DNA from 4 places in the Mesorhizobium sp. ESP7-2 genome. Region 2 is predicted to be linked to each of the others. Evidence: riboswitches for the same ligand, from Rfam matches in the RefSeq annotation. Region 2 holds a riboswitch; each other region holds the start of a gene.
The links. A riboswitch is a leader RNA that binds a small molecule or an ion and turns the genes downstream of it on or off. The one in region 2 is predicted to bind cobalamin.
Positions count from the first base shown of each region.

Region 1: it holds a riboswitch for cobalamin, as region 2 does, so the genes downstream of both, LB543_RS09795 (aromatic ring-hydroxylating oxygenase subunit alpha) here and bluB (5,6-dimethylbenzimidazole synthase) in region 2, are expected to answer to the same signal.
Region 3: it holds a riboswitch for cobalamin, as region 2 does, so the genes downstream of both, LB543_RS23240 (DUF1636 family protein) here and bluB (5,6-dimethylbenzimidazole synthase) in region 2, are expected to answer to the same signal.
Region 4: it holds a riboswitch for cobalamin, as region 2 does, so the genes downstream of both, LB543_RS28785 (CbtB domain-containing protein) here and bluB (5,6-dimethylbenzimidazole synthase) in region 2, are expected to answer to the same signal.

Region 1 is NZ_JAIUGQ010000007.1:135,577-142,990, forward strand. It holds gene LB543_RS09780 (alpha-ketoglutarate-dependent dioxygenase AlkB family protein) at 1-259, shown strand, start outside; gene LB543_RS09785 (hypothetical protein) at 222-1,850, opposite strand; gene LB543_RS09790 (hybrid-cluster NAD(P)-dependent oxidoreductase) at 2,371-3,471, opposite strand; gene LB543_RS09795 (aromatic ring-hydroxylating oxygenase subunit alpha) at 3,492-4,739, opposite strand; cobalamin riboswitch at 4,854-5,056, opposite strand; gene LB543_RS09800 (DUF680 domain-containing protein) at 5,550-5,753, shown strand; gene LB543_RS09805 (DUF680 domain-containing protein) at 5,826-6,032, shown strand; gene LB543_RS09810 (DUF680 domain-containing protein) at 6,099-6,347, shown strand; gene LB543_RS09815 (ABC transporter ATP-binding protein) at 6,430-7,414, opposite strand, start outside.
Region 2 is NZ_JAIUGQ010000009.1:187,056-194,469, forward strand. It holds gene ribB (3,4-dihydroxy-2-butanone-4-phosphate synthase) at 1-1,080, shown strand, start outside; gene LB543_RS11990 (MFS transporter) at 1,100-2,320, opposite strand; gene LB543_RS11995 (TetR/AcrR family transcriptional regulator) at 2,440-3,048, shown strand; gene LB543_RS12000 (hypothetical protein) at 3,139-4,122, shown strand; partial or broken gene bluB (5,6-dimethylbenzimidazole synthase) at 4,290-4,868, opposite strand; cobalamin riboswitch at 4,968-5,147, opposite strand; gene LB543_RS12010 (histone deacetylase family protein) at 5,270-6,196, shown strand; gene LB543_RS12015 (exodeoxyribonuclease VII small subunit) at 6,200-6,451, shown strand; gene LB543_RS12020 (DUF2277 domain-containing protein) at 6,544-6,810, shown strand; gene LB543_RS12025 (pirin family protein) at 6,851-7,414, shown strand, end outside.
Region 3 is NZ_JAIUGQ010000028.1:53,033-60,446, forward strand. It holds gene cobG (precorrin-3B synthase) at 1-975, opposite strand, end outside; gene LB543_RS23230 (cobaltochelatase subunit CobN) at 972-4,511, opposite strand; gene cobW (cobalamin biosynthesis protein CobW) at 4,529-5,566, opposite strand; gene LB543_RS23240 (DUF1636 family protein) at 5,568-5,996, opposite strand; cobalamin riboswitch at 6,034-6,241, opposite strand; gene LB543_RS23245 (winged helix-turn-helix domain-containing protein) at 6,271-7,414, opposite strand, start outside.
Region 4 is NZ_JAIUGQ010000044.1:26,115-33,528, reverse strand. It holds gene cobD (threonine-phosphate decarboxylase CobD) at 1-437, opposite strand, end outside; gene cbiB (adenosylcobinamide-phosphate synthase CbiB) at 436-1,407, shown strand; gene LB543_RS28805 (hypothetical protein) at 1,330-1,746, opposite strand; gene cobO (cob(I)yrinic acid a,c-diamide adenosyltransferase) at 1,772-2,386, opposite strand; gene cobU (bifunctional adenosylcobinamide kinase/adenosylcobinamide-phosphate guanylyltransferase) at 2,388-2,903, opposite strand; gene LB543_RS28790 (CbtA family protein) at 2,896-3,693, opposite strand; gene LB543_RS28785 (CbtB domain-containing protein) at 3,709-3,888, opposite strand; cobalamin riboswitch at 3,924-4,123, opposite strand; gene LB543_RS28780 (aromatic ring-hydroxylating oxygenase subunit alpha) at 4,267-5,436, shown strand; gene LB543_RS28775 (MFS transporter) at 5,440-6,639, opposite strand; gene LB543_RS28770 (heparan-alpha-glucosaminide N-acetyltransferase) at 6,874-7,414, shown strand, end outside.

The DNA of each region.
Region 1 (7,414 bases), on a different contig from region 2:
GGATCGCGACGAGGCCGATTTCTCGGCACCGGTCGTCTCGGTCTCGCTGGGCGACGACTGCCTGTTCAGGGTTGGCCAGACAACGCGCGATGGCGCCACCAAATCGTTCAGGCTGAAGAGCGGCGATGTCGTCGTGCTTGGCGGCGAGGGCCGTCTTGCCTTCCATGGCGTCGACCGCATCTATCCTTCGACCTCGGCGCTGCTCAAGAACGGCGGCAGGATCAATCTGACGCTGCGGCGGGTGACGAAGCCTGAGTGAGCGAGCTATGGGCATCCGAGCGCCGCGCATAGACTTCAATATAGTCCCCACTCGCGATTTCCTCATAATCCTCCATCAAGATTTGGAAATCCGCATTCTGGCGCATCCACACGATCCAAATTGGCGGAAAGTTCGCCGTCAGCGGCCACGCTGATTTTTTCTTGTTTAGCCGATCCATCAGGATGATATCGGGCCTGTTGTCCCGGATCAGGGAATTGACGTAGCGAGTATAACTATCAAGGTCCTGCCGCGCGATGCGCTCGTCCTCGCCTTGGTACTCACCCCGCATCAGTCCCCAAAGCGCATAGGTGCCAACCCAATCATGAGCATAGGCCGACAGCCAGCGACCGTTGGTCATCCTTGTCAGCGGATTGCCGACTGACAGGTCGGAACTGACCTGGACGACCGAAGGCGAGGCATAACGGCTCTTGATGGCATCGACCAGGCTTTTCTCAGGCAACTGGTAAGACTGGTGGTGCATCACCGAAAGTGCAACGATCACAGCCAGCGCGGCTGCGGCGTGGAGCCTGACGCTGGCTACCTCGGAAGCAGCCTCTGTATTTGTAAGACCAAGCGCCATTCTCCATCGCGATGCCACTGCCAGCAGCATCGCGACCAGCAACGTAGCCTGATAAGGATACTGGTGATTGGGCCAGTATTTTCCCAGGTAAAGCATGGAGACGAAGAAGCCAGCGGCACTCGCCACCGCCAGCGCAACGTCGTCTCGCCAGACTGATCTACGCATCTGGAAGACCGCGAAAACGACAAAGACCGTAAAACTCGGCAATGCGGCGAAAATGTTTACGTTGGCTCGCAGGCTGACATAGTAGCGTAGCAGCAATTGTAGGAAGGCGCCAAGAAATTCGGGAAACCATATATACACGCTGACGAGATAGGCAGCGCAAACTGTGAAGATGACGACGTTTTCGGCAGTCAAGCACGCCATTGCCGAGCGTTTGCGCCAAGCGATAAAGAGATAGGGCAGTACGATGCCAGCTGCCCAATGTGGTTTGACCAGAACCAGCACACTTCCCGCTAGGCCGACCGCCACGGCAAGGCTAAGAGGAACCGATGCAGCCGCACGGGGTTCAATCCGCCACATCATCAGGAACAGCATCGGCATGAACAACATCGTGCCAATGTGCTCGCGCTGGCCGAAAACATTACCAGGCATGATGAGAAGCAAAACCGCTAGCGCGGGATATATCCATTGCGTCTTCACATCGACGAAAATTCGGCTTCGCTCGATGACGACCGCCGACAGCGCAATTGAAACGAAAAAAACCATATAAATAAAGAATTCAATCGCCGATTCCGGCGAAATGCCGAGCCTTTGAGACAGCCATACCGGCCCAATATAGAGGGCGACGGAAAAAGGTGGATTGGTTTCTAGAATATCGACATAGAGCTTCTGGCCATCAAGAACCTTTTCGCAGATAAGAATGAGCCAGCTAACATCGGTATTGTCGCCGGCTGCCCATGGCATAAAAAGCGAGAACACCACCACGGTCGCAACAAGCCAGACCGCTGACAAGCTTCCGATCGAAGACGCAAAGCCAGTCGCGGTATTGATGTTTCTTACATTTGCCACGCTCGGGACCGCTCCAACAAACATCACTTTTACGCAGAACGACGAAATCCTGGGAGCACAGCTACGCCTGCCTCTGTAATTGAGGAACCCGAGCCGATGTGGTCGAAAGCAGAAGCCGATCGTGCGGTCGCGCCCAGCGTATCAAGCAGCATCGAGATAGGTGCCACCGGTGCCGCCCCACGGCAGTGCTCACATCGATCACCCGCTGCCCCCGAAATCGCTGGAACTGACCCTGAAAGCTAGCGGGGATTACCTAAAGGGCTGTTAATCGCGCATCGTGGCGCCTTCCCGTTATCAGCCAATGAGCAAGAATTCCGCCGAGACAAGCTGGAAAGGCAATGCGCCATAGGCGGCGACCGTCGCCTGATCGTCCCATTGGCGGAACTGCCGCGACGGCCGAAATATTTGCCATTGGCAAGGTTGAGCACCACGGCCTCGCCATCGAGGGATTCGAAAACGATATCCCGGCAAGGCAAGCTGTGCCGGCAAGGTGCCGACCATTTCTGCGATCAGTTCGGTATCAAGCCTCGATTTCCAGCGACGACAATGGCTTGGAACAACAGGCCAGGATGAAGCCATCGTCGACCTCATGATCGAGGATGCCGCCATTGTGGCTCATCTCGACGCTGCCGGAGACTTTCTTCACCTTGCAGGTTCCGCACAGGCCGAATTCGCAGGCCGCCGGTATCCGCACGCCCGAGGCACGCGCCGTCTGCAGCACGGTCTGGCCGGCGACGCATTCGGCGTCGACATCCGAAAGCGCGAATCGGATCGGCGTCGCGGCTTCGACGGGGATAGCCACACCGTCCTGCGCCGGCGCCGCGAACGGCGCCGGGATTTCCTCCACGGTCGGTGCGGCAAAGCTCTCCTGATGGTACTTTGTCATGTCGAAGCCGGCGGCTTCCAGCATGCCGCGCACGGCGCGCATGAAGGGATCTGGGCCGCAGCAGAAGATTTCGCGTTCGCGGAAATCGGGTGCCAGGAGCGGCAGCCGGATGGCGTCGATGCGGCCCATATGGCCGTACCAGCCCTCGCGGCTCGACCGCTCCTCGATCATGAAGCCGAGCGACAGGCCCGGCATATGGCCACCGAGCAGCTCGAGCTCCTTGCGAAAGATGATCTCTTCCGGGCGCCGCGCGCAGTTGACGAAGCCGACATCGGTCCATGGCGCGCAGTCGTTCAGCCAGCGCAGCATCGACATCATCGGCGTCACGCCGGAACCGGCCGAGACGAACAGATACTTCGCCGCCGGATGGCTGTGCAGTGAAAAGTCGCCGCCTGGTCCATAGGCCTTGACGTGCGAGCCCGGCGCCAGGTGACCGAACATCCAGCGTGTGCCGACGCTGCCCGCCTGCGCCTTCACCGTCACCGCGATCGAGAACGGCCGCGACGGCGAGGACGACAGCGTATAGGTACGCATCAGCGGTCCGTCCGGCGTCGGCAGTTCCAGCGTCACGAACTGGCCTGGCTTGTAGCGGAACCAGGTCTGGTTGTCGGACCGGAAGGTGAAGGTCTTCACGTCCGGCGCCTCGTCGCTGACGCCGGTCACTTCCAGCACCTGCAGCCTGTCGTTCCAGGGCGCCATCTGGTCGAGATGACGATAAAGGCCAAGGTCGGTCATCGCATTCATCCCTCAGCCTCTCATGCGACGCTGCGCAGCGCAGGCCGGCCACCTTCGGCAAGGCGCGGTCCGATGAAGCGGGCATACCAGTCGACGAACTGGATCACACCGCCCTCATGCAGCTCGGAATAGGGGCCGGGCTCGTAAGCGGGCGATAGGATACCGAAGGCGTTCTCTTCGACGATGCGGCGATCCTGGTCGTTGGTTTCGGTCCAGACATGGGTGAGTTCGGCGAGATCGTAGTCGACGCCCTCGACCGCATCCTTGTGTACCAGCCATTTGGTCGTCACCGCCGTCTCCGTGGCGCTGACCGGCAGCACGCGGAAGGTGACGGCATGGTCGATGAGGATATGATTCCAGGTTGTCGGGTAGTGATAGTGCATCAGCGTGCCGATCCGGTCGCCCGAGACGCTGTCGGACAGGTTCTTCTTCACCGCCCGCTTGCCGGTCATCGTGTAGCTCTGGGCATCGCGCAGCAGCGGCGCGCGGGTGGCGCGGTATTGCCCGGCCGGGTCGATGCGGAATTTGCTGGGTAGGCCAGCAGCCTCGCATTTCGCCCAGTGCGCCAGCATCTCCGGATCGCTGTCGGCCCCTTGCACGCCGGTCACGGTCGGTGCTTCCGGGAAGGTCTTGCACAGCTCCGGATGATTGCCCGCACAATGATAGCATTCGCGGTTGTTTTCCCAGACCAGCTTCCAGTTGCCCTTCTCGATGATCGTGCTCTCGAAGGCGATCTTGGCCTCGCTGAGCCGGTGCGGCTTCAGATAGGGCTCGATCATCGCCCGCATCGGCGCGAAGTCGGCGGGCTCCTTGGCCAGGCAGATGAAGACATAGCCGGCGACGCTTTCGCAGGCGACCGGCTTCAGCCCGAACTGGCTCTTGTCGAACCCATCGGCCATCTGGCGGGCGAACAGCAGCCGGCCGTCGAGCTCGTAGGTCCACTGGTGATAGGGACAGACCAGTTTGGCGGCCATGCCCTTGTCGGTGTTGCAGACGCGGCTGCCGCGATGGCGGCAGGAATTATGGAAGGCGTTGATCTTGCCCTGCTGATCGCGCACCAGCACGACCGGATAATCGCCGATCTGCACGGTGATGAAGCTGCCCGGCTTGGGCAATTCGCAATCATGGCCGATGAACAGCCAGTCGCGATACCAGATCAGCTCCATGTCCAGCTTGAAGTAGTCCGGGTCGGTGTAAAAGGGCTGTTCCAGCGAAAAGCCTTGTTTGCGGCTGTTCAAGAGCCTCAGCATGTCGTTGCGCGCGTCCATGTCCTGTCCTCAGTTTCAAGGACTGAACTGGTGGTGATTGAGGAAGGACTGGACGCAGATCGGCAAAAAGCCGGACAAACACCATCCGCCTCTTGACCGCCCACCGCGATCAGTCGAGTTCTAGCCATCTCGGGCTGGTTTCCGGGCTCTGGAGTTGTCCTTGCGGACCATCGCGACACCTTCCCAGGCCTTCGCCCAGTGGTCTCCCGTTGCGACTTGAACTCCACCACCGTTGCGGGGGCAGCGCCGGAATCTGACCGGCTTCCCAATTCTCCGCTCCGTCGTCACGCAGCGGCACCTGAGATGCCTGATCTAATCACGACAGGCTTTGCGACATCGGCACGAAAGCGACATCGCATCCATGCGGCGCGACACGCACGCTGGATCGTCGTGACAGGGTCGTAGCCGTTGGAATCGACCTCCGTCGGCAGACGCGCCGGCACCGTTTTCGACCCCTTTGCCGCGGACGAGAAGGTTAACGGTTTCAAAAAGTGACTATTAGCAGAGTCTAAAATCGAACCGAACGGTTCGTTTCTGTTGACGGTGCGTGCAAGACGGTGTGAACGCCGAGCCTCCGACACAGTTGATGATCGAGGCGTTGGCTTTAGATAACCAATTGATATCACGAAGAAAAAGAGCGGATGTGGAAAGCCCTGGTACAATTTCAAGTAGTGGAGTCATGGTCCACGCTGAACAACTTCGTGATTGGAAACGGCCGTGGGGCTCTCCCACATCGGGGCTGTCCGAACGACGCGATTTTAATCCCAAGACACGCCGCTAGACGGACGGAAAAATACTGGAGTACCCAAAATGAAAAAGATTGTTCTCACTGCCGCCGCCCTTCTGGCGATTTCCGGCAGCGCCTTCGCTGGTAGCGACAATTACGGTTCGAACGGCGCCAATCAGCCCGCAGCAGCCGTGGACAGCTCGTACACCGCTTCGACCGGCAAGTCGGAGCCGGCTGCTCATGCGCCTGTGACGGGCGCCGACCACAACCTCTTCGGCAACAACTAACAGCCGATCCCGGGCACGCGGCGGGGCGACCCTGCCGCGCCGGTGGATGCCACAAATTCAGGAGTACTTAAAATGAACAAGATCCTCATTGCTGCCGCCGCCGTCCTGGCCCTCTCCGGCAGCGCCTTCGCCGGCAGTGACAATTACGGTTCGAGCGGCGCCGACCAGGCCGCTGTCACTTCGACCGACAACTCGAACACAGCGTCGATCGGCAAGTCGGCTTCGGCCACGCAGGCGCCTGCCCAGCAGGGCAGCGATCGCAACCTCTTCGGCCGTTAACGGCCCGTCCACGAGCGGCGGGCTAGCCCGCCGCTCGTGGAATTCAAGAAATCAGGAGTACTTAAAATGAACAAGATCCTCATTGCTGCCGCCGCCGTTCTGGCCCTCTCCGGCAACGCCTTCGCCGGCAGCGACAACTATGGCTCCAATGGCGCCAATCAGCCCACTGCGTCGTCGACCGTCAATGTCGACACGTCGCATACGGGTTCGATCCGCAACAGCGACTCGCCCGTCTACAAGCTGCTCAATTCGTCCGGCGACGTGCAGAAGCCGGCCCATCAGGGTGCCGATCGCAATCTGTTCGGCAACAACTAACAGATCCGGACCATAGACATAGACAAAGAAGAGCGGCGGGCCATGCCCGCCGCTCTTTTTGCGTTGTCGAGAACAGTTGGTCTCAGGCCGCCTTTGCTTCGACTTCGTGCAAGGCAAAGGAGCGACCGTCGGCATCGAAGATATGAAGGTCGCCGGCATTGGCGGTCAGCCGCAACGTCGAGCCGCGCTTGACCTCGACATTGCCCGGCAACTTGGTCACCAGCGGCAGGTCGGCCCGGCCGATGTCGATATAGACCAGCTGGACCTCGCCGAGCTGCTCGAGATAATCGACCGTCCCCTCGAACAGATAGTCGCTACCACTGGCGATCGCGAGATCTTCCGGCCGCACGCCGAAGCTGACCGCCGCTCCCTTTGCCGAGGCAGGCGTCGCGATCGGTACCGTCGCCTTGCGTCCGCCGACATGGCTGATGATGGTTGGGTTGCCCGTCTTGTCGACCGTCGCCGGCAGGATGTTCATGGCCGGCGAGCCGATGAACTGGGCGACGAAGAGGTTGCCGGGGTTCTTGTAGAGCTCCATCGGCGTGCCGACCTGCTCGATGTGGCCGTCCTTGAGCACGACGATGCGGTCGGCCAGCGTCATCGCCTCGACCTGGTCGTGCGTGACGTAGATCATGGTCGTGTTGGGCATGGATTCCTTGAGCTTGGCGATCTCGATGCGCGTGGCGACGCGCAGTGCCGCGTCAAGGTTCGACAGCGGCTCGTCGAACAGGAACACTTTCGGATTGCGCACGATGGCGCGGCCGATGGCGACACGCTGGCGCTGGCCGCCCGACATCGCCTTGGGCAGGCGGTCGAGATATTTGGTCAGCTGCAGGATTTCGGCGGCCTGCCGCACCCGCTTGTCGATCTCGGCCTTGCTTTCCTTGCCGATCTTCATCGAGAAGGCCATGTTGTCGTAGACGGTCATGTGCGGATAGAGCGCGTAGGACTGGAACACCATGGCGATGCCGCGCTTCGACGGCGGCACGTCGTTGACCACCTGGCCGTCGATCCTGAGTTCACCCGAGGTGATTTCCTCGAGCCCAGCGATAGAGCGCAGCAAGGTC
Region 2 (7,414 bases):
ATCGTCGAAGCAATCCGGGCTTTCGAACGCGGCGAGATCGTCGTCGTCATGGACGATGACGGGCGTGAGAACGAGGGCGACCTGATCGTCGCCGCCGTTCACTGTACGCCGGAGAAGATGGCCTTCATCGTGCGCAACACGTCGGGCATCGTCTGTACACCAATGCCGCGCGAGGAAGCCAAGCGGCTGAACCTCGCGCCGATGGTCGCCGACAATGATTCGGCCCACACCACCGCCTTCACCGTCAGCGTCGACTTCAAGCATGGCACGACGACAGGCATTTCGGCCGACGACCGCACCCTGACCGTGCGCAATCTTGCCAACGGCAATGTCGGCGCCTCCGATTTCGTCCGCCCTGGCCACATCTTCCCACTGATCGCGCGCGAGGGCGGCGTCTTGATGCGCTCGGGCCATACCGAGGCGGCCGTCGACCTCTGCAAGCTCGCCGGCCTGCCGCCGATCGGTGTCATTTCCGAACTGGTCAATGATGACGGCACCGTCAAGCGCGGCCCACAAGTCGCGGCCTTCGCCGAGGAGCACGGTCTCAAGCAGGTTTCGGTCGCCGACCTAATCGCCTACCGGCAGCGCAAGGAAACGCTGGTCGAGCGCGTCGCCTGCTCCGACATCGAAACGCTGGGTGGTAGGGCGCAGGTCTTCACTTACACGCTGCCCTGGGACACGATGCATCACGTCGCCATCGTCTTCGGCGACATTCGCGACGGCGAGGAGGTGCCGGTGCGGCTGCATTCGGAGGATGTGGTGACCGACGTGTTCGGCACCAGCCACCGGCTCGATGCCATCATGAAGGCGATGGGCGAGCGCAAGCGCGGCGTCATCGTCTATCTGCGCGAGGGCTCGGTCGGCGTCGCTCACCAGGAGCGCAACCGGCCGGCGCCGGGCGATCGCGAGGACCATGAAGAGGCGCGCCGGCGCGAGAGCGAATGGCGTGAGATCGGCCTTGGTGCGCAGATCCTGAAGGATCTCGGCATTTCCTCGATCAACCTGATCGCCTCGCGCGAGCGCCACTATGTCGGTCTCGAGGGTTTTGGCATTCATATCGCCAAGACCGAGATTATCTAAGCTCGACAAATCCTGGCTGTCATTCGGCCGGGATTGCCGCCTCGCATCCTTCCAGCTCGCATTCGTGGGTAGCGAGGCTGCGCTGGCCGAGCAGCACCGTGACCAGTGCGATAACGCCTGACGCCACCGAAACCCAGAACCCGCTCTGGGCGCCGAACGCGTCTACCACCGCACCGGCGGCGAAAGAGCCCAGCGCCATACCGATGCCGATGCCGGTCATCACCCAGGTGATGCCTTCGGTCAGCATCGTTTCAGGGACATGCCGTTCGATCAGGCCGAAGGCGGTGATGAAGGTCGGCGAGATCGCCACGCCGCTGATGAAGACAGTCAGCGCGAGCGCAGGCACGGTGCCGGCGGTAAGCGGCAGCAGCGTGCCGAGCGTGACCAAAGCGACCGCGATGGCGAGCTGGCGCTGCAGCGGTGCTTTCAGGTTGAGCGCGCCGATGATGATGCCGAGCACGAAGGACCCCAGCGCATAGACGCCGATGACGAGACTTGCGGCGCCCGGCTGGCCGAATTCCTTGGTGATCGCCACCGTGCTCACCTCCGTCGTCGCGAAAGTCGCGCCGATGAAGATCATGGCGAAGGTGATGATTTGAACCGGCCCCCGGCGGATTGCCGAGCCCGTTGAGCCATGGTCCACCGGTCGCACTTGCGGTTCGGTCGAACGCTGCAGGATGAAGGCTGTCGAGCCAAGGGCGAGGAACAGCGTGCTGACGAGCACGCCCGCTTCCGGGAACAGCGCGGCGCTGAGGCCCACCGACAGCGATGCGCCGGCGATGTAGACCAGTTCATCCGCCGCCGACTCGAAGGCGAAGGCGGTGTTCATCTCGGGCCGGCCCCGGAAAATCTCGGTCCAGCGCGCCCGCACCATGGCCGGCATGCTTGGCATTGCCGCGGCCAGCAGTGCCGACACGAACAGCGTCCATACCGGCCAATCCCGGTTGGCCGATGCGATCAGGGCCGCGAATGCGAGCACGGAGATGATGGTGGTGGGTACGACAACCCGCGTCTGGCCGAGGCGGTCGACCAACCTCGATATTTGCGGCGCCAGGAAAGCATTGGCCAAGGCGAATGTCGCGGAAACCGCACCCGCCAGCCAGTATTCGCCACGCGTCTGCGACAACATCGCCACGATGCCGATCGGCGCCATGGCGATCGGCAGGCGCGCCATGAAGCCGGCGGCGGCAAAGCCCTTGGCTCCGGGGGCGCGAAAGATTTCCGAATAGGGGTTTTGCATGATCCTGTTCCTCGACAAGGAGCGACTCGACGATTACATACGGGACGTATGAGTGTTAAATAGACCATACGTCGCGTATGTCAATTGGCATACGGGGCGTATGTAGATAAGGCCAGGACATGCATCGACCACGCAAGGAGATGATCGCGGAGACACGCGCCAAGCTGATCGCCGCGGCGCGCCAAGCCTTTGGCACCATCGGGTACGCCGAAGCGTCGATGGACGATTTCACCGCGTCGGCCGGACTGACGCGCGGCGCCCTCTATCATCACTTCGGCGACAAGAAGGGACTGCTTGAGGCGGTTATCGCGCAAATCGATGCTGAAATGGCGGCGCGGGTGAACGAGGTCGCGTCGAGGGCGCCGACCCGCTGGCAGCATTTCGTCGACGAATGCACCACCTATATCGAGATGGCGCTCGAGCCGGAAATCCAGCGCATCATGTTCCGGGACGGTCCGGCGGTGCTGGGCGATCCGGCACAGTGGTCAAATGCCAATGCCTGCGTCGGTTCAATGACCGATCATCTGACCGCGCTGCAAGAGGAGGGGGTGGTCGTGCCGGGCCTCGATCCGGAGACCGCGGCGCGGCTGATCAATGGGGCGAGCAGTCAGGCCGCGCAGCGGATCGCCAATTCGAACGATCCCGAAGCGACGTCGAGGAAGGTGGTGGCAGCCTTCAAGCAATTGCTTGAAGGCCTGCTCGAGAAGCCGGAAGCGCGGCCAAACTGAGCCACCGTGGCGCCTCCCGCCGCCGCCTGCAATTGACAATAGCCGGTTTGAGCGCATCCTCCACAGCCATCTCTGAGGGGAGATTCGGGCATGTGGGATTTCGATATCGGCAGGTCGGTGTCCATCATGATGCGGACCTGGCCCTTCATTGTCTTTCGCATGATCGTCTATTTCGGCATCACGCTGGCCTACATCATGGCCACCGGCACGGGCGCCTCCGTCGGCTATGGCGTCGGCCATATCTCCACCGATCCTGATGGACCGTTGTCCTTCGCCATGTGGGGTGGCGTGGTCGGTTTCGGCCTCGTCTCGATCGCCGTCTATTGGATCCGCGAATATATCCTTTACGTCGTCAAGGCGGGTCACATCGCCGTCATGGTTCATCTGATCGACGGCCATGACGTTCCCGACAGCCAGAACCAGATCGCCTACGCAAGAGAGATTGTGACCGAGCGTTTTGCCGAGGCGAACATCCTTTTCGTCGTCGACCAACTGGTCAAGGGCGCCATCCGCGCCATCACCGGCCTGCTCGGCGGCATCGCAGCCTTCCTGCCCATTCCGGGCCTGAGCGGCCTGGTCTCGTTCATCAACACGGTGATCCGCCTGTCGCTCACCTATGTCGACGAGATCATTCTCGGCTACAACATCCGCATCAATTCGTCCTCGCCGTTCGAGACGGCGCGGCAAGGCGTCGTGCTCTACGCCCAGAACGGCAAGACAATGGTCAGGAACGCGGTCTGGCTGGCGGTCATCATGTGGGGCGTCTCCTTTGTCATCTTCCTGCTGATGCTGGCGCCGGCAGCCACTATTCTTTACGTCATGCCCGGTCAGCTCGCCGGTTGGGCCTTCGTTCTGGCCATCGTCTTTGCCTGGGCTTTCAAGGCGGCCTTCATCGAGCCGTTCGCCATTGCCTGCCTGATGCAGGTCTATTTCAAGACCATCGAGGGCCAGGTCCCCGATGCCGCCTGGGACGCCCGGCTCGCCGAAGCCTCGTCAAAGTTCCGGGAACTCAAGGACAAGGCGCTCTCCACCTTCGACGGTTCGCGCTGGGGTACGGCCGGCGCGACGCGCTGATCGGCGGGGTTTGCCGGCGCAGCGGCTACGGTGTTGAGGCGGGCCACCGTGGATTTGAGCGACGCCTCACCCTGGCCGCAAAACGTCTCGCTCATGATCAGGTCGGGCAGCGGCAGCCGTCGGCCCCAGCCATGCGTTTCGAGGTCGGGTTTGGGCGCGAACTCGGAAACACGGCCAACGCAGAGATAGGCGATCGGCGTCACGTGCTCGGGGATAGATAGAAGGCTTTTCAGCGCTTGCGTCTCGATGATGCTGACCCAGCCGACGCCAACGCCCTCGGCGCGTGCCGCCAGCCAGAAATTCTGCACCGCGCAGACCGTGCTGTAGAGATCCATTTCCGGATTGTGCCAGCGTCCCAGCGGCGAGCCTTTCGAACGCTCGCGGTCGCAGGTGATGCAGATGTTGAGCGCGCTTTCGCAAATGCCTTCGAGCTTGAGCTTGCGGTAGAGCGCCCGCCGGTCTGCCTCGATTGCCGGCAGTTCCTGTTCGCGGGCGGCCAAGAACAGGTCGCGCACCTCCCCCCGTCGCGCGGCATCGCGAATGACGATGAAATTCCAGGGCTGCATGAAGCCGACCGACGGCGCGTGATGGGCGGCAAGCAGCAGCCGCGCCAGCACCTCGTCGTCGATCGTCTCCGATGTAAAATGGCTACGCACGTCGCGCCGCGTGAACATGGCGCGGTAAACCGCGTCGCGCGCAATCTGGTCGAATCCATCGCCCATTGCAGCGGTCATATCTTCCGGCATCGCTTGTCCCCTTGCGATTGCAGCAGTTCAAATTTTCAGAGCGTACTTTGTGCGTCCAAGAGAACGCACGTCGCTCTGACGTCATCCGCCTGACCATGCGGATGACGATGCCTGCCAGGCCGGTCTTCTGGCTCGGGATCAACCCACGTCCGGTGCCTTCCCGTCATCGACAGTGGCACTTACCGGCGCAGTCCCCCTCACAGCGTTGGGCACGCCACGGTATCAAACCGTGTTCCCGATTCTCCCGCTTTCGCGGGCACCAGGCAGTAGCGGCAGTCTTACGCCGAATGGCCGGCGACGCCAATGCCCGCAGCGACATGAATGGACGCAGGTTCGATTTTCCCCAGCGATCAGGCCGCAACGCATGGCCATCGCCGCGCCGGGGCACTAGATAGGGGGACATGGCCACTCGTCTCTACACGCACCCGATCTTTCTCGAACACATCACCCCGCCCGGTCACCCCGAGCGGCCCGACCGCCTGCGCGCCATCGAACGCGTGCTCGACGACGAAGCTTTCGCCGCGCTCGACCGCGTCGAGGCACCGCAAGGCGACGAGGCGACCATCCTTTACGCGCATCCCGCCGATTTCGTCGCGCGTGTCCGCGCCGCCATCCCCGACGAAGGCATTGCCCGCATCGATGCCGACACCACCGCCAGCCCGAAGAGCTGGCAGGCCGCGACCACGGCGATCGGCGCCGCCAACGCCGCCGTCGACGACGTCTTTGCGGGCCGCGCCGACAATGTCTTCGTCGCCGCCCGGCCGCCTGGGCACCATGCGGAAAAGACCACGGCCATGGGCTTCTGCTTCTTCAATACGGCGGCAATCGCTGCGCGCTATGCACAGAAGAAGCATGGCGCCGAGCGTGTCGCCGTCGTCGACTGGGACGTGCATCACGGCAACGGCACGCAGGATATTTTCTGGGACGATCCCTCGGTGCTCTATTGCTCGACACACCAGATGCCGCTCTATCCCGGCACCGGCGCGAAGAACGAGACCGGCGCTGGCAATATCGTCAACGCGCCGCTGGCGCCGCGGACCGGCAGCGAGGTGTTTCGCGATGCCTTCCTGTCGCGCGTGCTGCCGGCACTCGACAATTTCGCGCCCGACCTGATCATCATTTCGGCCGGCTTCGACGCGCACCATCGCGACCCGCTGGCGGAAATCAATCTGACCGAGGACGATTTCGACTGGGCGACCGGCCAGCTGATGCAGCGCGCCGCACGCCATGGCGGCAACCGGCTCGTCAGCCTGCTCGAGGGCGGCTACGATCTGCAGGGATTGGCATTTTCGGTCGCCGCCCATGTCGGGCGACTGATGAAAGGATGAATGATGACTGGTGAGATCAACGAAGACGTCAAGGCGATGAGCTTCGAACAGGCACTCGACGCTCTGGAGAAGATCGTCGATGATCTGGAGCGTGGCGACGTGCCGCTCGACCAGTCGATCCGGATCTACGAGCGCGGCGAGGCGCTGAAGATGCATTGCGACCGGTTGCTGAAGGCCGCTGAGGACAAGGTCGAGAAGATCAGGCTGTCGCGCGACGGCAAGCCGGTTGGAACCGAGCCGCTCGACGCGGACTAGGGAGCCGAGCAGCTTTACCGATTTTTGGACACGATCATGATCGAGGATACAGTTCGTCCCGATTGAAACGGACAAGAGGAGATACGGAAGCGATGTGCAGAAACATCAAGACCCTGTTCAATTTTGATCCGCCGGCAACCAATGACGAAGTCCGCGACGCGGCACTCCAGTTTGTCCGCAAGCTGAGCGGTACGACGCGGCCTTCCGCCAAGAACCAGCATGCATTTGATCACGCGGTCGACGCCATCGCGGCATCGGCACGCGAGCTTCTCGATTCGCTCGAAACCCACCAGCATCCGCGCAATCGCGAAGAGGTGGCGGCTAAACTAAGAGCAAAGGCGGCGATCCGGTTCGCCTGATATGCCCAAAGCGCCCACTGACCGCTGACCAGGAGAGTTCATGAGCTTCTTCCCGGGGAAAGACCCTGAGGCCGGCGATGCCTTCGCCAGCGACCAGATCGAGCTGATGGTCATCCCGAACGCCAAGGATATTGGCGGCTTCGAGGTGCGCCGCGCCTTGCCGACCGCCAAGCGGCGCCTGGTCGGGCCGTTCATCTTCTTCGATCGAATGGGTCCCGCCATCATGCGCGCCGGCCAGGCGCTCGACGTTCGTCCGCACCCGCATATCGGCCTGTCGACCGTAACCTATCTGTTCGACGGCAAGATCAGGCACCGCGATTCGCTCGGCACCGAAATGGTGATCGAGCCCGGCGACGTGAACCTGATGACCGCAGGCCGCGGCATCGTCCACTCCGAGCGCACGCCGCAGGAATTGCGCGGCGCGCCAATGTCGATCTCCGGCCTGCAGACGTGGCTGGCGCTGCCCGACGGCAAGGAAGAGGTGGCGCCGGTGTTCGAGAACACAGCTGCGCTGCGACTTCCAGAGATCGATGCCGAGGGCGTCAGCGGCCGTGTCGTCATCGGTGATTTCCAAGGATTGCGGTCCCCGGTGCGGGCGGATTCC
Region 3 (7,414 bases), on a different contig from region 2:
AGCCGCGACGCGCGTGCGGGGGTCGGTGGGGGCGATGACGAAGCCGAGGTCGGCGGCGGTTTGCTGTAGAGGTTGACTGGTGTCCGCCGGCTGACCGAGGAACAGCAGGGCGCGGCCCGGGGCGAGGCGGATTTCGGTTGCGCCGAGGGCGAGAGCTTTTTGCGCGAGGGCGACGATTTTGTCCGCTGGCATGCTGCCGTAGGGGAGGCCAATGCCGAGGGCGTGGCCGTTGTTCAGGTTGAAGAGGCCAATCGGCAGGCGACTGTGCTCTACGGCGCCCCCCTCCGGCAGGACAGAGGGGGGCGCCGTAGAGTGCCAGCTTGCGAGAGACGCCAACTGCCTCTCCGACAAATCCCGCGTGTGCGCCTCGCGGCCTTTCTCGGCAACCATCCGCAGCGCCGCGATAGCTATGTCGCGCGCCGCATCTTCGTCCGCCACCGTGAGCGGCCTGGAGGTCTGCCCATCACCCGCCACGGACACAAGCCAACGGCTGGCTGTATCGGCCCGCACCGCCTTCAACCTGACATCGGCTGTCACGCCATCCAGCGTCAGTTGCCCGCCGCCGTCGACGATCACCGCAACCTTCGGCCCCAACCTTGTTGCCAGCCCGGCTTCTTCAACGGCCATCCGAATGCGCTCAGCCATTAGCCTCGGATCGGCGATCTCCTGCGGGTCAATGCCGGCCAGCGGGCCGGTCTCGACCGGTACGCCGGTGCGCACCGCGATCCCCAGCGCATCGACCTCTGCTGCCAGCAAGGCAGCGCTTTCCGCCGTCAGGCCGCGGATTTGCAGGCTGCCGCGCGCCGTCACCTCCATGATGCCGTTGCCGTGCCGCAAGGCGGATTCGGCCAGCTCGATCAAGAGCTTCGGCGATAGGCCTTCGGCGACGGGGTTGAGCCGCACCAGCAGGCCGTCGCCTGTCTGCATCGGCGCCGACAAGGCAGGGCAGGCGCCGCGGCGCGAGAAGGCGTTCATGCCGCGACGCCGAGCGCGTTGGCCTCGGCAATCAGCGCGGCGAGATCGTCGTCGATGGAATTGCGCAAGGGATGCCAGAGCCCGCGCCGGCGCGCCGATAGGAAACGCTCGGCGATGACTTTGGCGGCGGCGGGATTTTCGCGCAGGATGAAGGCGCGGACTTCCGCGTCGCCGAGATAGGCATCATGCACCGCCTCGATCAGCGCGCCTGAAATGGCGTGGGTGGTCTCGGCGAAGCCGACCAGCCGGTCGACGGTTTCGGCGAATTCGGAGGCGCCGCGCGGACCGTGGCGCATCTGCCCTGATATGAAGCGGGCGTTGACGGCACGGGCGCGCACCACGCGTGACACCGCCTCGCCAACCGATCGCGGTTTCGGCTTCCGCGGATCCGTGGTGTCGAGCACGATGACGTCGGCGTTTCTGCCGAGGGTGGCAAGAGCGGCGGAAAAGCCGCCGATGAAGGCGACGTCGGCGGAGCCTTCGAGAATGTCGCGGCCGGGGTCGTCGCCGGTGTGGACGAGAAGGTCAGCCTCGGCGATGCGGCCTTCAAACGCTCCGGGTGCCGAGACGCCTTCGCCGCCGGCACCGCCATAGGCATGCGAAGTGGCGTCGAGATAGGCGCGGCCGATCTCTTCGCGCGCCGCCCAGTCGCCGCTGGACAAAATCTCTTCGACGCCGGCGCCGTAAGTGCCGGGCGAGGTGCCGAAGATGCGCGGGCTGACCTTGCCGTCGGCGCGGGTCCTGGCGGCGAGCGGATTTTCCGAATCGTCCTCGTCGCGCGCGGCAACGGCTTTGGCGGCGGCGTCGATCAGTGCGATCTGGGTCGGGAACATGTCGCGGAACAGACCTGATATACGCCAGGTGACGTCGACGCGCGGGCGGCCGAGCGTCGCCGGCGGCAGCACCTCGATGCCGGTGATGCGGCCGGTCGTGGCATCCCATTGCGGCCGGCAGCCCATCAGCGCCAGGCCTTGCGCAATCTCCTCGCCGCCGGTGCGCAGCGAGGCCGAGCCCCAGAGATCGATGACCAAGGAGCGGGGCCAGTCGCCATGCGATTGCATGTAGCCGCGTACGACTTCTTCCGCCGCCGCCTTGCCTAGATCATAGGCGGTCGGAGTCGGCATGGTGCGCGGGTCCGAGGTGAACAGGTTACGGCCTGTCGGCAGCACGTCGGAGCGGCCGCGCGCCGGCGCGCCGGCCGGGCCAGCCTTGACGTGACGGCCATCGAGCGCGGCGAGCAGCGCGGCCTTCTCGGCTTCCGCGCTTTGCCTGCGCATGGGGTCCGGCTCGTCGTCTGGGACACGGCCGTAGACATGCAGCCCGTCCTTGATGGCGAAATCCTTGAGGTCGCAGAGCCAGGCGTCGATGCGGCGCAGCGCTTCATCGGGCGCGTCGGTCGCGGCGACGCCGGCTTCGGAGGCGAGACCGGTCTTTTGCGCGGTTTCGACAATCAACCTGGCGAGACGGTCGCGGCGGCGGCGGTCGAGGCCGTCGGCCTGGGCGTATTCGTCGACCAGCCGTTCGAGCTTGTGCTGGTCCTCGTCCAGCCCGGCGCCTGTCAGCGGCGGCGGCAGATGGCCAAGGGTGACGGCGGCAATGCGCCGCTTGGCCTGTGCCGCCTCGCCGGGGTTGGAGACGATGAAGGGATAGATGACGGGCAGGGAGCCGGTCACAATTTCGGGAAAGCAGTTTTGCGAAAGCGCCACCGTCTTGCCGGGCAGCCATTCCAGCGTGCCATGGGCCCCGACATGGATCAAGGCATGGACGCCGAGCGATCTGCGCAGCCATAGGCCGAAGGCGATCAAAGCGTGGCGCGGAGGCAGCGTCGGATCGTGGTAGTCGGCGCGGCGGTCGGCGGAGCGGCCGCGGTCGGGAGCGAGGGCCACGGTGATGTTGCCGAAATGCGCGGCGCGGAAGGGGAAGTGTTTCTTGCTTGATAGCGAAGGTTTGCGCGAGGCGCCCCCCTCTGTCCTGCCGGACATCTCCCCCTCAAGGGGGGAGATTGCGCTGTCGTCACGGCTTTCGCCAAATGCCAACATTGCAGGGATGGACGGGGCGCTGGAGCTGCCAATCTCCCCCCTTGAGGGGGAGATGTCCGGCAGGACAGAGGGGGGCGCCTCGCGAAGACCTGTCACGCTTTCCGTTCTGCCCCAGGCAGCCTCTATCGCGGCAATCGCCGCTGACGGTAACTCCGTCGAAAAGGAGTCGTAGTCTTCCAGCCCCAGCCCACCGTCGCCGCGTTCCAGCAAATCCAGCAACTCGCGCGGCGTTTGTGGAATCCCTTCAACGGCATAGCCCTGTTCGCTCAAGTCGTGCAGCATGGCCAGCACGCTGGACGGAACATCGAGCCCGACCGCATAGCCGGTGCGGCCAGGGGCGCTGGGGTAATCGGGAATGAGGATCGCCAGCTTGCGTTCGGCGCGCGGGGTCTCTTGCAAACGGATGAAGGCCGCTACGCGCTTAGCCACTTGCTCCACACGATCCGCTTGCGGCTGGTTGGCCAACGCACGGTGGCCCAGCGCCGGGTCGACATCACTCTCGCCCTTGAAGGAAATGGCGCCGGCAAGGATGCGGCCATCGAGTTCGGGCAGCACGACATGCATGGCAAGGTCGGCGGGTGCCAGCCCGCGCTGGTTGTTTTCCCAGACGTCGCGGCGTGTGGTGGCGACGATGACCTGGAAGACAGGCACGCCGGCGCGGTCGAACAGGGTTTCCACGCCGGCCTCGGCGCCGGACGCGAAAGCGGTCGCGGCGATGATGGCGGCCGGTTTCAGCGATGCGACGGCATTTTCGGCGAATGCCAGGGACAGCGGATCCTTGAGACTGGAAACAAAGATCGGGACCGGTGCCAGTCCCTGGGAGCGCAAAGCCTCGGCCAGCGCATCGATCGGGGCGACATCGGCCGCGAGCAGCATCGATCGGTAGAAGAGAATCGGGATGATGGGGGCGCTGACATTTGAAAGGTCCGGCTTCTCTGCGACCCCCATTCCAGACTGATAGTAACCGGCCTTCGGCACGCTGACCGGACTGGCGACTGATGTATCCTGTCCGGCCAGGCCCGCCAGCCTGTGCACCAGCGCGTTCATATTGGCCGGGCCGCCCTCGCGGAAATAGCCGAGCAGGCCGTCGAGTTCGGCGCGGGGCAGCGTCGAGGCTTCGATCAGCCTGAGATCCTCGTCATGGCTTTCACCGGGAAGCAGCGCCAGTCTTATGCCGCGTTCGCGGGCAATTGCCGCCAGTTGGTCGCAGCCATAGCGCCACCAGTCGTAACCGCCGAGGATACGCACCAGGACGACCTTGGCGTGGCGGGCGACGCTGTCGACCCAGAGGTCGACCGACATGGGATGGCGCAGGTCGCGCAGTGCCGCCAGCCGCATCGAGGGCAGGCGATCGGCGTCGGCCTTCCATGCCGCCGCCAGCCCGGCGAGGTCGCTGTCGGTGAAGGACAGGGCCACGATATCCGCCGGTGTCTGCCTGAGATCGACAGGCTCGGCGAGGTCGTCGAGCGAGGCGGAGGTCGTGGTGAGGATGTGCATCGCGGCTGTGCCTGAAATCAGCCGGCGAGGATGCGTTCGATCGCAGGACGGTTCAGCCCCTTGAGGCCGATGACGACCAGGCGCGAACGGCGGTCGTCCTCGGCGCTCCAGGCGCGGTCATAGTAATGATTGACGCGCGGGCCGACGGCCTGCAGCAGGAGCCGCATCGGCTTGCCGCCGACCTCGACGAAGCCTTTCACCCGCAACACGTTCTCCTGTTCGGCGGCCGCGGCGACGCGCTTTGCCAGCTCGTCGGGATTGGCGATCGAGGGAATGTCGACGATGAACGTGTCGAAGTCGTCATGCTCGTGGTCGAATGCGCCGTCGTGATGGGATTTGCGGTTCTCGATATCGTCCTCGACGGCGAGCCCGAGGCCGAGCAGCACCGAGGGATCGACCTTGCCATGAGACGTCGGCACGATCTTCACGGCGCGGGCGGCGTGTTCGCCGATGATGCTGTTAGCGCGGGCCGAGCCGTCGGCGTCCATCAGGTCGCTCTTCGACAGGATGATCAGATCGGCGCAGGCGATCTGGTCCTCGAACACTTCCTCGACCGGATCATCATGGTCGAGGCTTTCATCCCCGGCGCGCTGCGCCTGCAGGGCTTCCATGTCGTTGGCAACCCGGCCTTCGGCAAGTGCGGGACCGTCGACCACGGCGATGACGCCATCGACGGTCACGCGGCTCTTCACCGACGGCCACTGGAAAGCCTGGACCAGCGGCTTGGGCAGAGCGAGGCCCGAGGTTTCGATCAGGATATGGTCGACCTTCGGCGTCAGGCACAGGATCTGGTCGAGCGCCGGCACGAAATCGTCGGCGACGGTGCAGCAGATGCAGCCATTGGCCAGTTCGACGATGTTTTCCTCGGGGCAGGTGTCGATGCCGCAGCCCTTGAGGATTTCGCCGTCGATGCCGATGTCGCCGAACTCGTTGACGATGATGGCAATCCGTTTGCCGCCGGCGTTTTCCAGAAGATGGCGGACAAGGGTCGTCTTGCCGGCGCCGAGGAAGCCGGTGACGACGGTGCAGGGAACGCGGGAAACGGATGCGGTCATATCAGTCTTTCAGCATGTCGAGGGGAGGGATGCGGGCAACGAGGCCGCGTTTGAGGCTATCGGGCCTGCCCCGCCAGGGAATGAGGCCGTCGCTGGAGGTGGCGAAGAGTTTCGCGCCGGTGACGAGATCGGCACCGCTGGTCGGGGTCAGATCGCCAAACACATAGCTCCAGCATCCGTCGCGCAGGATCGCGGCGCTCAGCCGGCGCTTGCAATTGCCGAGGCATTCGACGGTGCGGATGCGGATGTTGTCGCCCGAGGCGGCTTGGCGCGTATCTTCAGCCAAAAGTTCGCCGGCCCGGGGATGAGCATCGGGGCCGGTCTCGTCGCGACAGGAGGCGCAGACGATGACAGTGATGCCGGCCAGGGAATCATCCCCGCCGGACGAAATGTCCGTTGTTTCAGCCGAAAAACTGCTGTCGCGATCCAAATCAGGCTCCTTGCCCGGAAAACCCGCCGGGCGATCGGATTCTTGCATTCCAGACGGCAGGTCTCCTGGCTCGCGGGTCATCGCCTTGGGTAGCCGCCTTCCCGGGACAATCCCAGTGGCTTTCGGCCTTGGCTCTTCGCTCACAGTTGCGGGGACAGCCGCGGATTTGGGATTTTCAATCCCGCACCGCATTCCCTCTTGGCCCCTCCCTTTGCCGAGAGGAGACCGTCTGGATTGGATTTAGGCTCTTGCGGGCAGCGGTGTCAACGCGAGCTTACGACACCGCGATGTCGGACAGCGCCGGGCCCAGGTCGCCGGCGGGCGTCACTTCGATGCGTTCGAGGCCAAGCCAGCCCTGCATCTGCTTCAATTCCTCGGAGAGCTGAGCGGCGGTTTCGGGCGGTGCGCCGGGCTCGGCGTAGGCGGCATGGACACGCAGGACACTTGCCGGCCGGTCGGCCTTGAGGTCGACGCGCGCCACGATCCTGTCGCCGAGCAGGAAGGGCAGGACATAGTAGCCATATTGGCGCTTGTCGGCCGGGGTGTAGATCTCGATACGGTAGTGGAAATCGAACAGCCGCTCGCTGCGCGAGCGCTCGAAGACGACCGGATCGAACGGCGCCAGCAGGGCGCGGGCCTCGATCTTGCGTGGCAAGCGCGCGTCCCTATGGAGGTAAGCCGGCTTGTCCCAGCCCTCGACACGGACCGGCAGCAACTCGCCGGTCTCGACCAGTTCCTCCAGGCGGCCTTTCATGTCGGCGGGGGAGAGTCGAAAATAATCGCGCAGGTCGCCCGATGTCGCCACGCCATGGGCGCGGGCGGAGATGCGCAGCAATTCGCGATGCGCATCCTCGGCGGTCGGTACCGGCAGGTCGAGGATCGCCTGCGGCAGCACGCGCTCCGGCAGGTCGTAGAAGCGCTCGAAGCCGCGCCGGTGCGCGGTGGTGATGCGCCCGGCCCAGAACAGCCATTCGAAGGCGTGCTTGGCGTGGCTCCAGCCCCACCAGCCGCCGGAGCCTTTCTGGCCTTCCAGCGCGGAAGCGGCGATCGGGCCGCGTGCCACGACCTCGCGGTAGATCTCTTCTATATAGGGGGCGTGCTCGCGGCCCCATTTGGCCAGCCCCAGATACATTTCATCGCCTTGCTCGGCGCGCCGCATGCGCCAGCGCATCAGCGGGTAGGTCTCGACGGGCAGGAACGAGGCCTCGTGCGCCCAGTATTCGAACACAGTGCGCTTTCGCGTCACGGCGGCATTGTCGAGCAAAGCGAGGGGATAGGGGCCAAGACGCGAATAGAGGGGCATGTAATGGGCGCGAACCACCGCACTGACGGAATCGATCTGCAGCAGGCCGGTGCGAGACAGAACGCGGGCGAAGTGGCGGCGGTCGGGCGTGCCGGCGGGGCGGGGATCGAGAAAT
Region 4 (7,414 bases), on a different contig from region 2:
CCATCCGGATTGTTCGGATTGACGATGATGGCGAGGTCGGCTTCGGCCAGCGCCGCGAAGTCACGGACCTCGACCATCTCGTGCCCGGCAATCGCGGCCGCCCGGGCGTGTTCGGCATAGGTCGGCCCCAGCACCAATGCCTTGCCGGGCTTCACCAGCGAAGTCACCCGCGGCAGCAGGATCTGCGTACCGGGCGCCGCCACGACGTTTCCTGCGGAAGGCGCGCCATATGTCTTGGCCGCGATCTCAATCAGTTCGCGCCCACGCGCGGCCTCCGGCAATCGCCACAGGGAGGTGGCGGGCAGGTCGAAAAGCGGGTAGGAGTGCGGATTGATACCGGTCGAGAGGTCGACGAAAGGCAGCACGGCACTGGGGAAAAGCGCCCTTGCCCGGCCAAGACTTCCACCATGGTCCACCGCTCCTTCAAGAAGCCTCATGTCAGTCCTGATCGCTTTCCTGTCATTGGTTGTCGAATTCGCCCTCGGTTATCCCGACTGGCTGTTTCGCGCCATCGGCCATCCGGTGACGTGGTTCGGCAGGCTCATATCCTTTCTCGACTTAAGCCTCAACCGCGCCACTGATCCCGACGCGCTGCGTCGTCAACGCGGTGTCCAGGCGCTTTTGGTCATTGTGCTGATGCCGGCGCTAACAGGTCTTTGCGTGCAGCTTGTTCTACTCTGGTTCGTCCCCTTGGGGTGGATCATTGCCGTCCTTCTGGCGACATCGCTTCTGTCGCAGAAGAGCCTCTATGAACATGTCGAAGCCGTCGCCGACGCGCTCGACAGTGGAGGCCTCGACATGGGCCGAGCCGCCGTCTCGCGGATCGTCGGCCGTGATCCCGAAACGCTGGATCGCGCCGGCGTCTGCCGTGCCGCGATCGAAAGCCTGGCGGAGAATTTTTCCGATGGCATCGTCGCCCCAGCCTTCTGGATCGGCGTCGGCGGGCTGGCCGGCGGCGCCGCCTACAAGGCGGCCAACACCGCCGATTCGATGATCGGCCACCGCACCCCACGCCACGAGGCCTTCGGCTGGGCGGCGGCGCGCTTCGACGATTGGATCAACCTGCCGGCATCACGGCTGACGGCGCTGCTGATCGTGCTGGCGGCTTTCCTGGTTAAGGGCACCGACCCCAGCAATGCCTGGCAGGCGGTACGGCGCGACGCGAAAAAACACCGCTCGCCCAATGCCGGCTGGCCGGAAGCAGCGATGGCCGGCGCGCTTGGCCTGGCGCTCGCCGGGCCACGCAGCTATGGCGGCGTGGTGGTGGACGACATTTTCATGGGCGAAGGCGGCCGGCGCGAAGCCGACAGCCTCGACATAAGGCGGGCGCTAACCCTCTATCGAGTCGCCGATTATCTGCTGATTGGCCTGTTTGGGCTGGTCTCGGTCGTTGTTTTTGTAGTGTGATCGTCCGGAGCGGTTGCGAACTGCCTCACCAGCTAACACGGGCCTCTTTTGCATTTGGATTTGCTGCCTTCCCGAACCTTTGATCGCATAGCCACCGGTAGCTGCAGGAGAAGATTTGAGCACGGGTTCGATGACAGCAAAAAGTCGTTCGGCATCCGGTCCATACATGTAGAGGACACATTTGCCCCCACCAAATTCATCGCCATCAAACTCGCCTGCGGATGCGTTCCCGACAGCTTGCTCCAGTCTCTGCTCAAGAGCGATAATGGTTTCTCGTTCCTGTGGCGTTCCGAACTGACCATCGCTGAGAAGAAGATAGACGATTACTGCTTGCTCCAATGAACAGCCTCCGGTTGGTGAACAATCAGAACTCGATCCCCTGCTGAGCTTTCACGCCCGCCGAGAAATGATGCTTGGTCACGCCCATCTCGGTGACCAGATCGGCGGCCCCGATCAGCGCTGGCTTGGCGTTGCGGCCGGTAACGACGACATGCAGGCCCTCGCGCCGGCCCTTCAGCGCCGCTACCACCTTGTCGAGATCGAGATAATCGTAGCGCAGCGCGATGTTGAGTTCGTCGAGCACGACAAGGCTGATCGAGGGATCGTCGATCAATTCCCGCGCTTTGGCCCAGGCAGCCTCGGCGGCCGCGATGTCGCGCTTCAAATCCTGCGTCTCCCAGGTGAAACCCTCGCCCATGGCGTGCCAGACGACCCGGTCGCCAAAGGCGGCGAAAGCGTCCTTCTCGCCGGTGTGCCATCTGCCCTTGATGAACTGGACGACGCCGACGCGCTTGCCGTAGCCGAGCATTCTAAGCGCCAGCCCGAAGGCGGCCGTGGTCTTGCCCTTGCCGGGACCGGTGTTGACGATCAGCAACCCCTTCTCGATCGTCTTGCCAGCAACCTCGGCGTCCTGCACCGCCTTGCGCTTGGCCATTTTGGCGCGATGGCGTTCTTCATCCTTGTCGTCGATGTCAGTCATTTCACTTCACCTTGAGCGGTAGCCCCGCCACCATCAGGAGCACCGTGTCGGCGACTGCGGCGACCCGCTGATTGAGCCGGCCGGCGTCGTCGCGAAAACGCCGCGCCAGCGCATTGTCGGGCACGATGCCTTGCCCGACCTCGTTCGATACCACGAACCACGGCCCGCGCGGCCGCGACAGCACGTCCGCCAGCCGTCGGCACGCCGCGTCAACGTCGTGATCGGCCAACATGTGATTGGTCAGCCACAGCGTCAGGCAGTCGACAAGCACCGGCTGATCATCCGGCAAGGCTTCCAGCGCTTCGGCAAGGTCGAGTGGCGCATCGATGGTCGACCACCCTTCGCCGCGCCGCGAGCGGTGCAACGCGATGCGCTCGCGCATCTCGTCGTCATAGGCTTGCGCCGTGGCGATATAGGCCCATGGCGAGGGCAATGCCGCCACCAGGGTTTCGGCGTGGGGGCTCTTGCCGGAGCGCGCGCCACCGATGATGAAAGTCAGCTTGCAGCGATCAGGCAAAGCTGTCGCGCAGGCTGGTCGCCGTGCCGGTGAAGCGCCTGCGCACCACGCCGACGACGGCGCCGAGCACCAGCCAGAACACCAGATTGGTCACCGTCACCGCCACCACGAACTGATGGTGCAGGCCTTCCGGGATCGGTGTTTCGAAACTGGCGGGCTGCGGCGCGCCGACGACATGCGGGGCGACGATCAGCAAGACGGCGAGGATGGTCAACGGCAGCGATCTGCGAAACACGATCAGGCCAAGGCCGATGGCGGTCGCCGCCGCCGTTGCCGTCCACCAGATCTGACGCGGAAGAAGATCGGCCGCCGGCATTGCCGGCAATTCCGGCTGCAGGCCGAGGCCAGGCGCCAGCGTGAACACGGCAAAGCCGGCCAGCCCCCAGAACACGCCCTGGCGCCAATTGCCGATGCCGCCGGCAAACTCGGAAACCGCGACCAGGACCAGCGCGAAACCGATGCCGGTGACGATATTGGCAACCACGCTGAAGGCGAAACGCTCGAAACCGTCGGCCGGCGCCCAGGCTTCGTCTTCCTCCGCCGGCGTCTTGGCTTCGACGGCTGCTGGCGCGGCAGAACTCATCGCATTCCCAGCGGGCGCGACCGTGCTTACGGCGCTGGTATCGGGTGCCGCGCCATGGTCGTGGTGATGGCCGCCGCCGGCCTTTTCGTAGACCTCCGCCTTGAGGATCAGCGGCACTGTCGCATAGGCCTGCATGCAGGCGAGAACGACACCGGCCACGAGCCCCGCGATCGCCGCGACGAACACGACGTTGCGAAACAGATTCATGAAGTCAGATCCTCGTCAGTGGCAGGGAAACGCCATCGAGTGGCGATAGTCGTGGGCGGCATTGTGGACCGCATCGATATGCGAGAAACCGACAAAGCCGACGACGAAGATGCCGAGCAGCGCCGCGAGCGCGAGCTGCATCAAGCGCGACTGCGAGGAGACGGAGGCGCCGAGGGAGACGGAAGCGGTAGTCATGTCTTGTCCTTTCGCCCTCCACCCGAGGGCATCGAAGTCAGTTTCCTGTCGCCGGCAGGTCTCCTGGCTCGCGGATAAGCGCCCTTCCCCACCTTCCCGAAGGAAAACCTTCAGTGGCATATGGAGAGGACTACCGCACACAGTTGCGGGGGCAGCCACGGCATTAGACAGGAATTCCTGTCCGCACCGCATTCCCTCTTGGCTCCAAAAAGGAACCGACGACGCTGGTGATTATAGGGAAATTCGCCGCGCGCGGCAAACCAAATTCCGACAGCCGCCAGCGCAGGAGCGTCGTATCGGCAAAGCCGCTCCCATCCCGTCCTGATTGACAAACTCCATGGCCGGGTGTCGGCTGGCAACCCTCACAGGAAGCCAGCCATGCAGCCCGATGCCAGCGAGCGCGAGCCCTATAACGGCCTGACCCGAACCGAGCCGTCGCTGCCCTCATCGGCCTATTGGCATCAGGAGAACTATCAGCGTGATCTCGACGCCATCTGGTACAGAAATTGGCTGCTCGTCTGCCGCGAGGCCGACCTTGCCCAGCCTTTGGCATTCCGCACCTTCCGCGTCGGTACGCAGGAAATTCTTGTGTTGCGCGACGAGACTGGCGCGTTGCGTGCCTTCCACAACACGTGCCGGCATCGCGGCTCGCAGCTTTGCCAGGAAAGCGAAGGACGGCTGAAGGCGCGGCTGATCACCTGCCCGTATCATGCCTGGTCCTATTCGCTGCACGGCGACCTTGTGCGCGTGCCATCGAAGTCGCTGCCTGATGGCTTCGACAAGGCCGATTATCCGCTTTATAGCGTCGCACTCTCGGTGTGGCGGGGCTTCGTCTTCGCCAATCTTGCTGAAGATGCCGCCGGCTCGGCGCAGTCATCCTTCGACCCGGCCTCCGGCGACCTCGGCAACTGGCCGCTGGACACGCTGGTGTCGGGCCATGTGCTGCGCAAGGTGATGAACTGCAACTGGAAGATTTTTTGGGAAAACTTCAACGAATGCCTGCACTGCCCGGGCGTTCACAAGGACCTGTCGCGGCTTGTGCCGATCTATGGCCGCGGTCTGATGAGCCGGCACGACGATCCCGAATGGGCGCGCCATGCCGCCAATGATGCGCCGGAGTTTTCGGGCGGCCTGCGCGCCGGGGCTGAAACATGGTCGCGTGACGGGCGGACGCACGGGCCGGTCTTCCCGGGCTTGACGCAGGCGGAACGAACCGCTGGCCAGACCTACGTCACCAGCCTGCCCTCGATGTTCATCGTCGGCCATGTCGACTATGTCAGGACCGTGCGGCTGGTGCCGCTCGGCCCGGAGCAGACCGAATTGACCGCCGAATGGCTGTTCGCGCCCGAGGCGCTCGCCGAGACCGACATCGACAACATCGTCGCCTTCGGCACACAGGTGCTGGAGGAGGATGCCGCCATCTGCGAGGTCAACCAGAAGGGCCTGCGCTCGATGCGCCATCAAGCCGGCGTGCTGATGCCCGAGGAGTACGACTTGCATCGTTTCCACAATTGGGTGCGCGAGCGCCATACGGCGCTTTCGCTCTGATTTTCAGAGGGATTTCGGCAGATAGCGCCAGGTCATGAAGCCGCAAAACGCTGCCAGCAGGCCGAGCGTGACGAACACCGATCCCAGTCCGAAGAAGGCCAGCACCACCGAATAGACCAGCGGCGGCGTCAGTTCGGAAAAGTCGAGATAGGTGCGGTAGACCGCCGCCATCTGCGCGCGCTCATAGGAGCGCACCGAGCGCATGAAGGCGGTCGAACCCAGCGCATCGAGTGCGATGGTGAAGAAGGCGCCACACAGCAGGAAGGCGCCGGTGAGCAGCGGTACGGTTTCGCCCACGGCACCGGCGGCCAGCAGCGACGCCGACATGGCGAAATAGGCAAATGTCATGGTCCGGCGGCCGCCAAAGCGCTTTCCCGCCTTGCCCCAGAAGATCGCCATGAACAGCAGCGCATTGCCGGCCGAGACCAGCAGGCCGCCCGCCAGTTCACCCTCGCCGGTGATCACCATGAACAGCGGTCCATAGACGAAGAACGTCGTCCAGAAGCAGGATCGGCCGAAGGCGATCAGCCAGGCGAGCCTGAGCCTCGGCTGCGCCACGAAGCGGCCGATATTGGCGAGCGGATTGGCCGGCCGCGTCTTGCCGGGGCGGATCGACGGGTTGTCGCCCAGCCGGTACGTCCAGAACAGCGCCAGCAAGGCCATGGCGAAAACCGCCACCGCGCCATGCGCGGCGTAGATGCCGAAATGCGCATAGAGGAAGATGCCAAGCGTCGGCCCGCCCGTCCAGGCGACCATCGACCACGCCATGCGCAGCGATTCGGCTTGCATGAAGTCGGTCTTGCGGATGTGGTCCATGATGTAGAGGTTGAGCGTGATCGAAAGCGCACTGGCACCCATCACCCGGCACAGCATCCCGGCCACTTGCCCGGCGAGCGTATGAGTGACGAAGAACAGCGAGCCGATGGCGAGCAGGCAGGCGCCCGCCGTGTAGACCCAGCGCCGCGCGAAGCGGCGGATCAGCATCGGCATGAACAAGGTCACCGACAGGCCGAGCATGGACACGACGGTATAGAGGATCGAGACGATCTGCTCGTTATGGAGGATCTCGTAGGCCTGGATCGGTATGACGCTCGAAACCATGGCGCGGGCGAAGGATTCCACCGCGTAGAGCGAGGCGAAGGTGCGCGCATCCGCGGCCTTGAGGGCCGGAAGCCAGATCGGATGGCGCACATGCGTGGACATTGCTTCCCCAAAGCAGAATCGCGGCGTCAAATCTGCCGTGGACATTTCAGGCCCATTAAGAGGAAACCGACGCACATCCGGCAAAAGCGAAGCCGGTCAAAGGCTTTCCGGCGCTGGCCCAACCCGGCGGCTGACGCGCACCCGCCGCGCGACCCAGGCCAAGGCGACCGGCCTTCTTCTATCCGGTGCAACCGTGATAGTCGTCTTGTAGGGGCTGAATCAGATCGCGAGACCATGAGCATCCACACGCCGACCGCACCCGCTCCGGAGCCATCGAAGCGCATCGTCCACATCGATATCTTGCGCGGCGTCGCGCTAATCGCGATGGCGAGCTACCATTTCACCTGGGATCTGGAATTCTTCGGCTACACCGATCCCGGTCTCACCGCCTTCGGCTGGTGGAAGATCTACGCCCGCTGCATCGCCTCGACCTTCCTGTTCCTGGTCGGTGTCAGCCTGTATCTCGCGCATGGCCGACAGATCCGCTGGAACGGTTTCTGGAAGCGGTTCGCCATGGTTGCAGGTGCCGCGGTCGCCATCTCGATCGTTACCCGCATCGCCACGCCCGATGGATTCATCTTCTTCGGCATCCTGCACGAGATCGCACTCGCCAGCCTGCTTGGCCTCGCCTTCCTGCGCCTGCCGGCCCTGCTGACGCTTGTCGTCGCCGCGCTCGTCATCGCCGCGCCAGTCTACCTGCGCTTCGAGGCCTTCGATCACCCCTGGCTGTGGTGGATCGGCCTTTCCGCCATCAATCCGCGTTCCAACGACTACG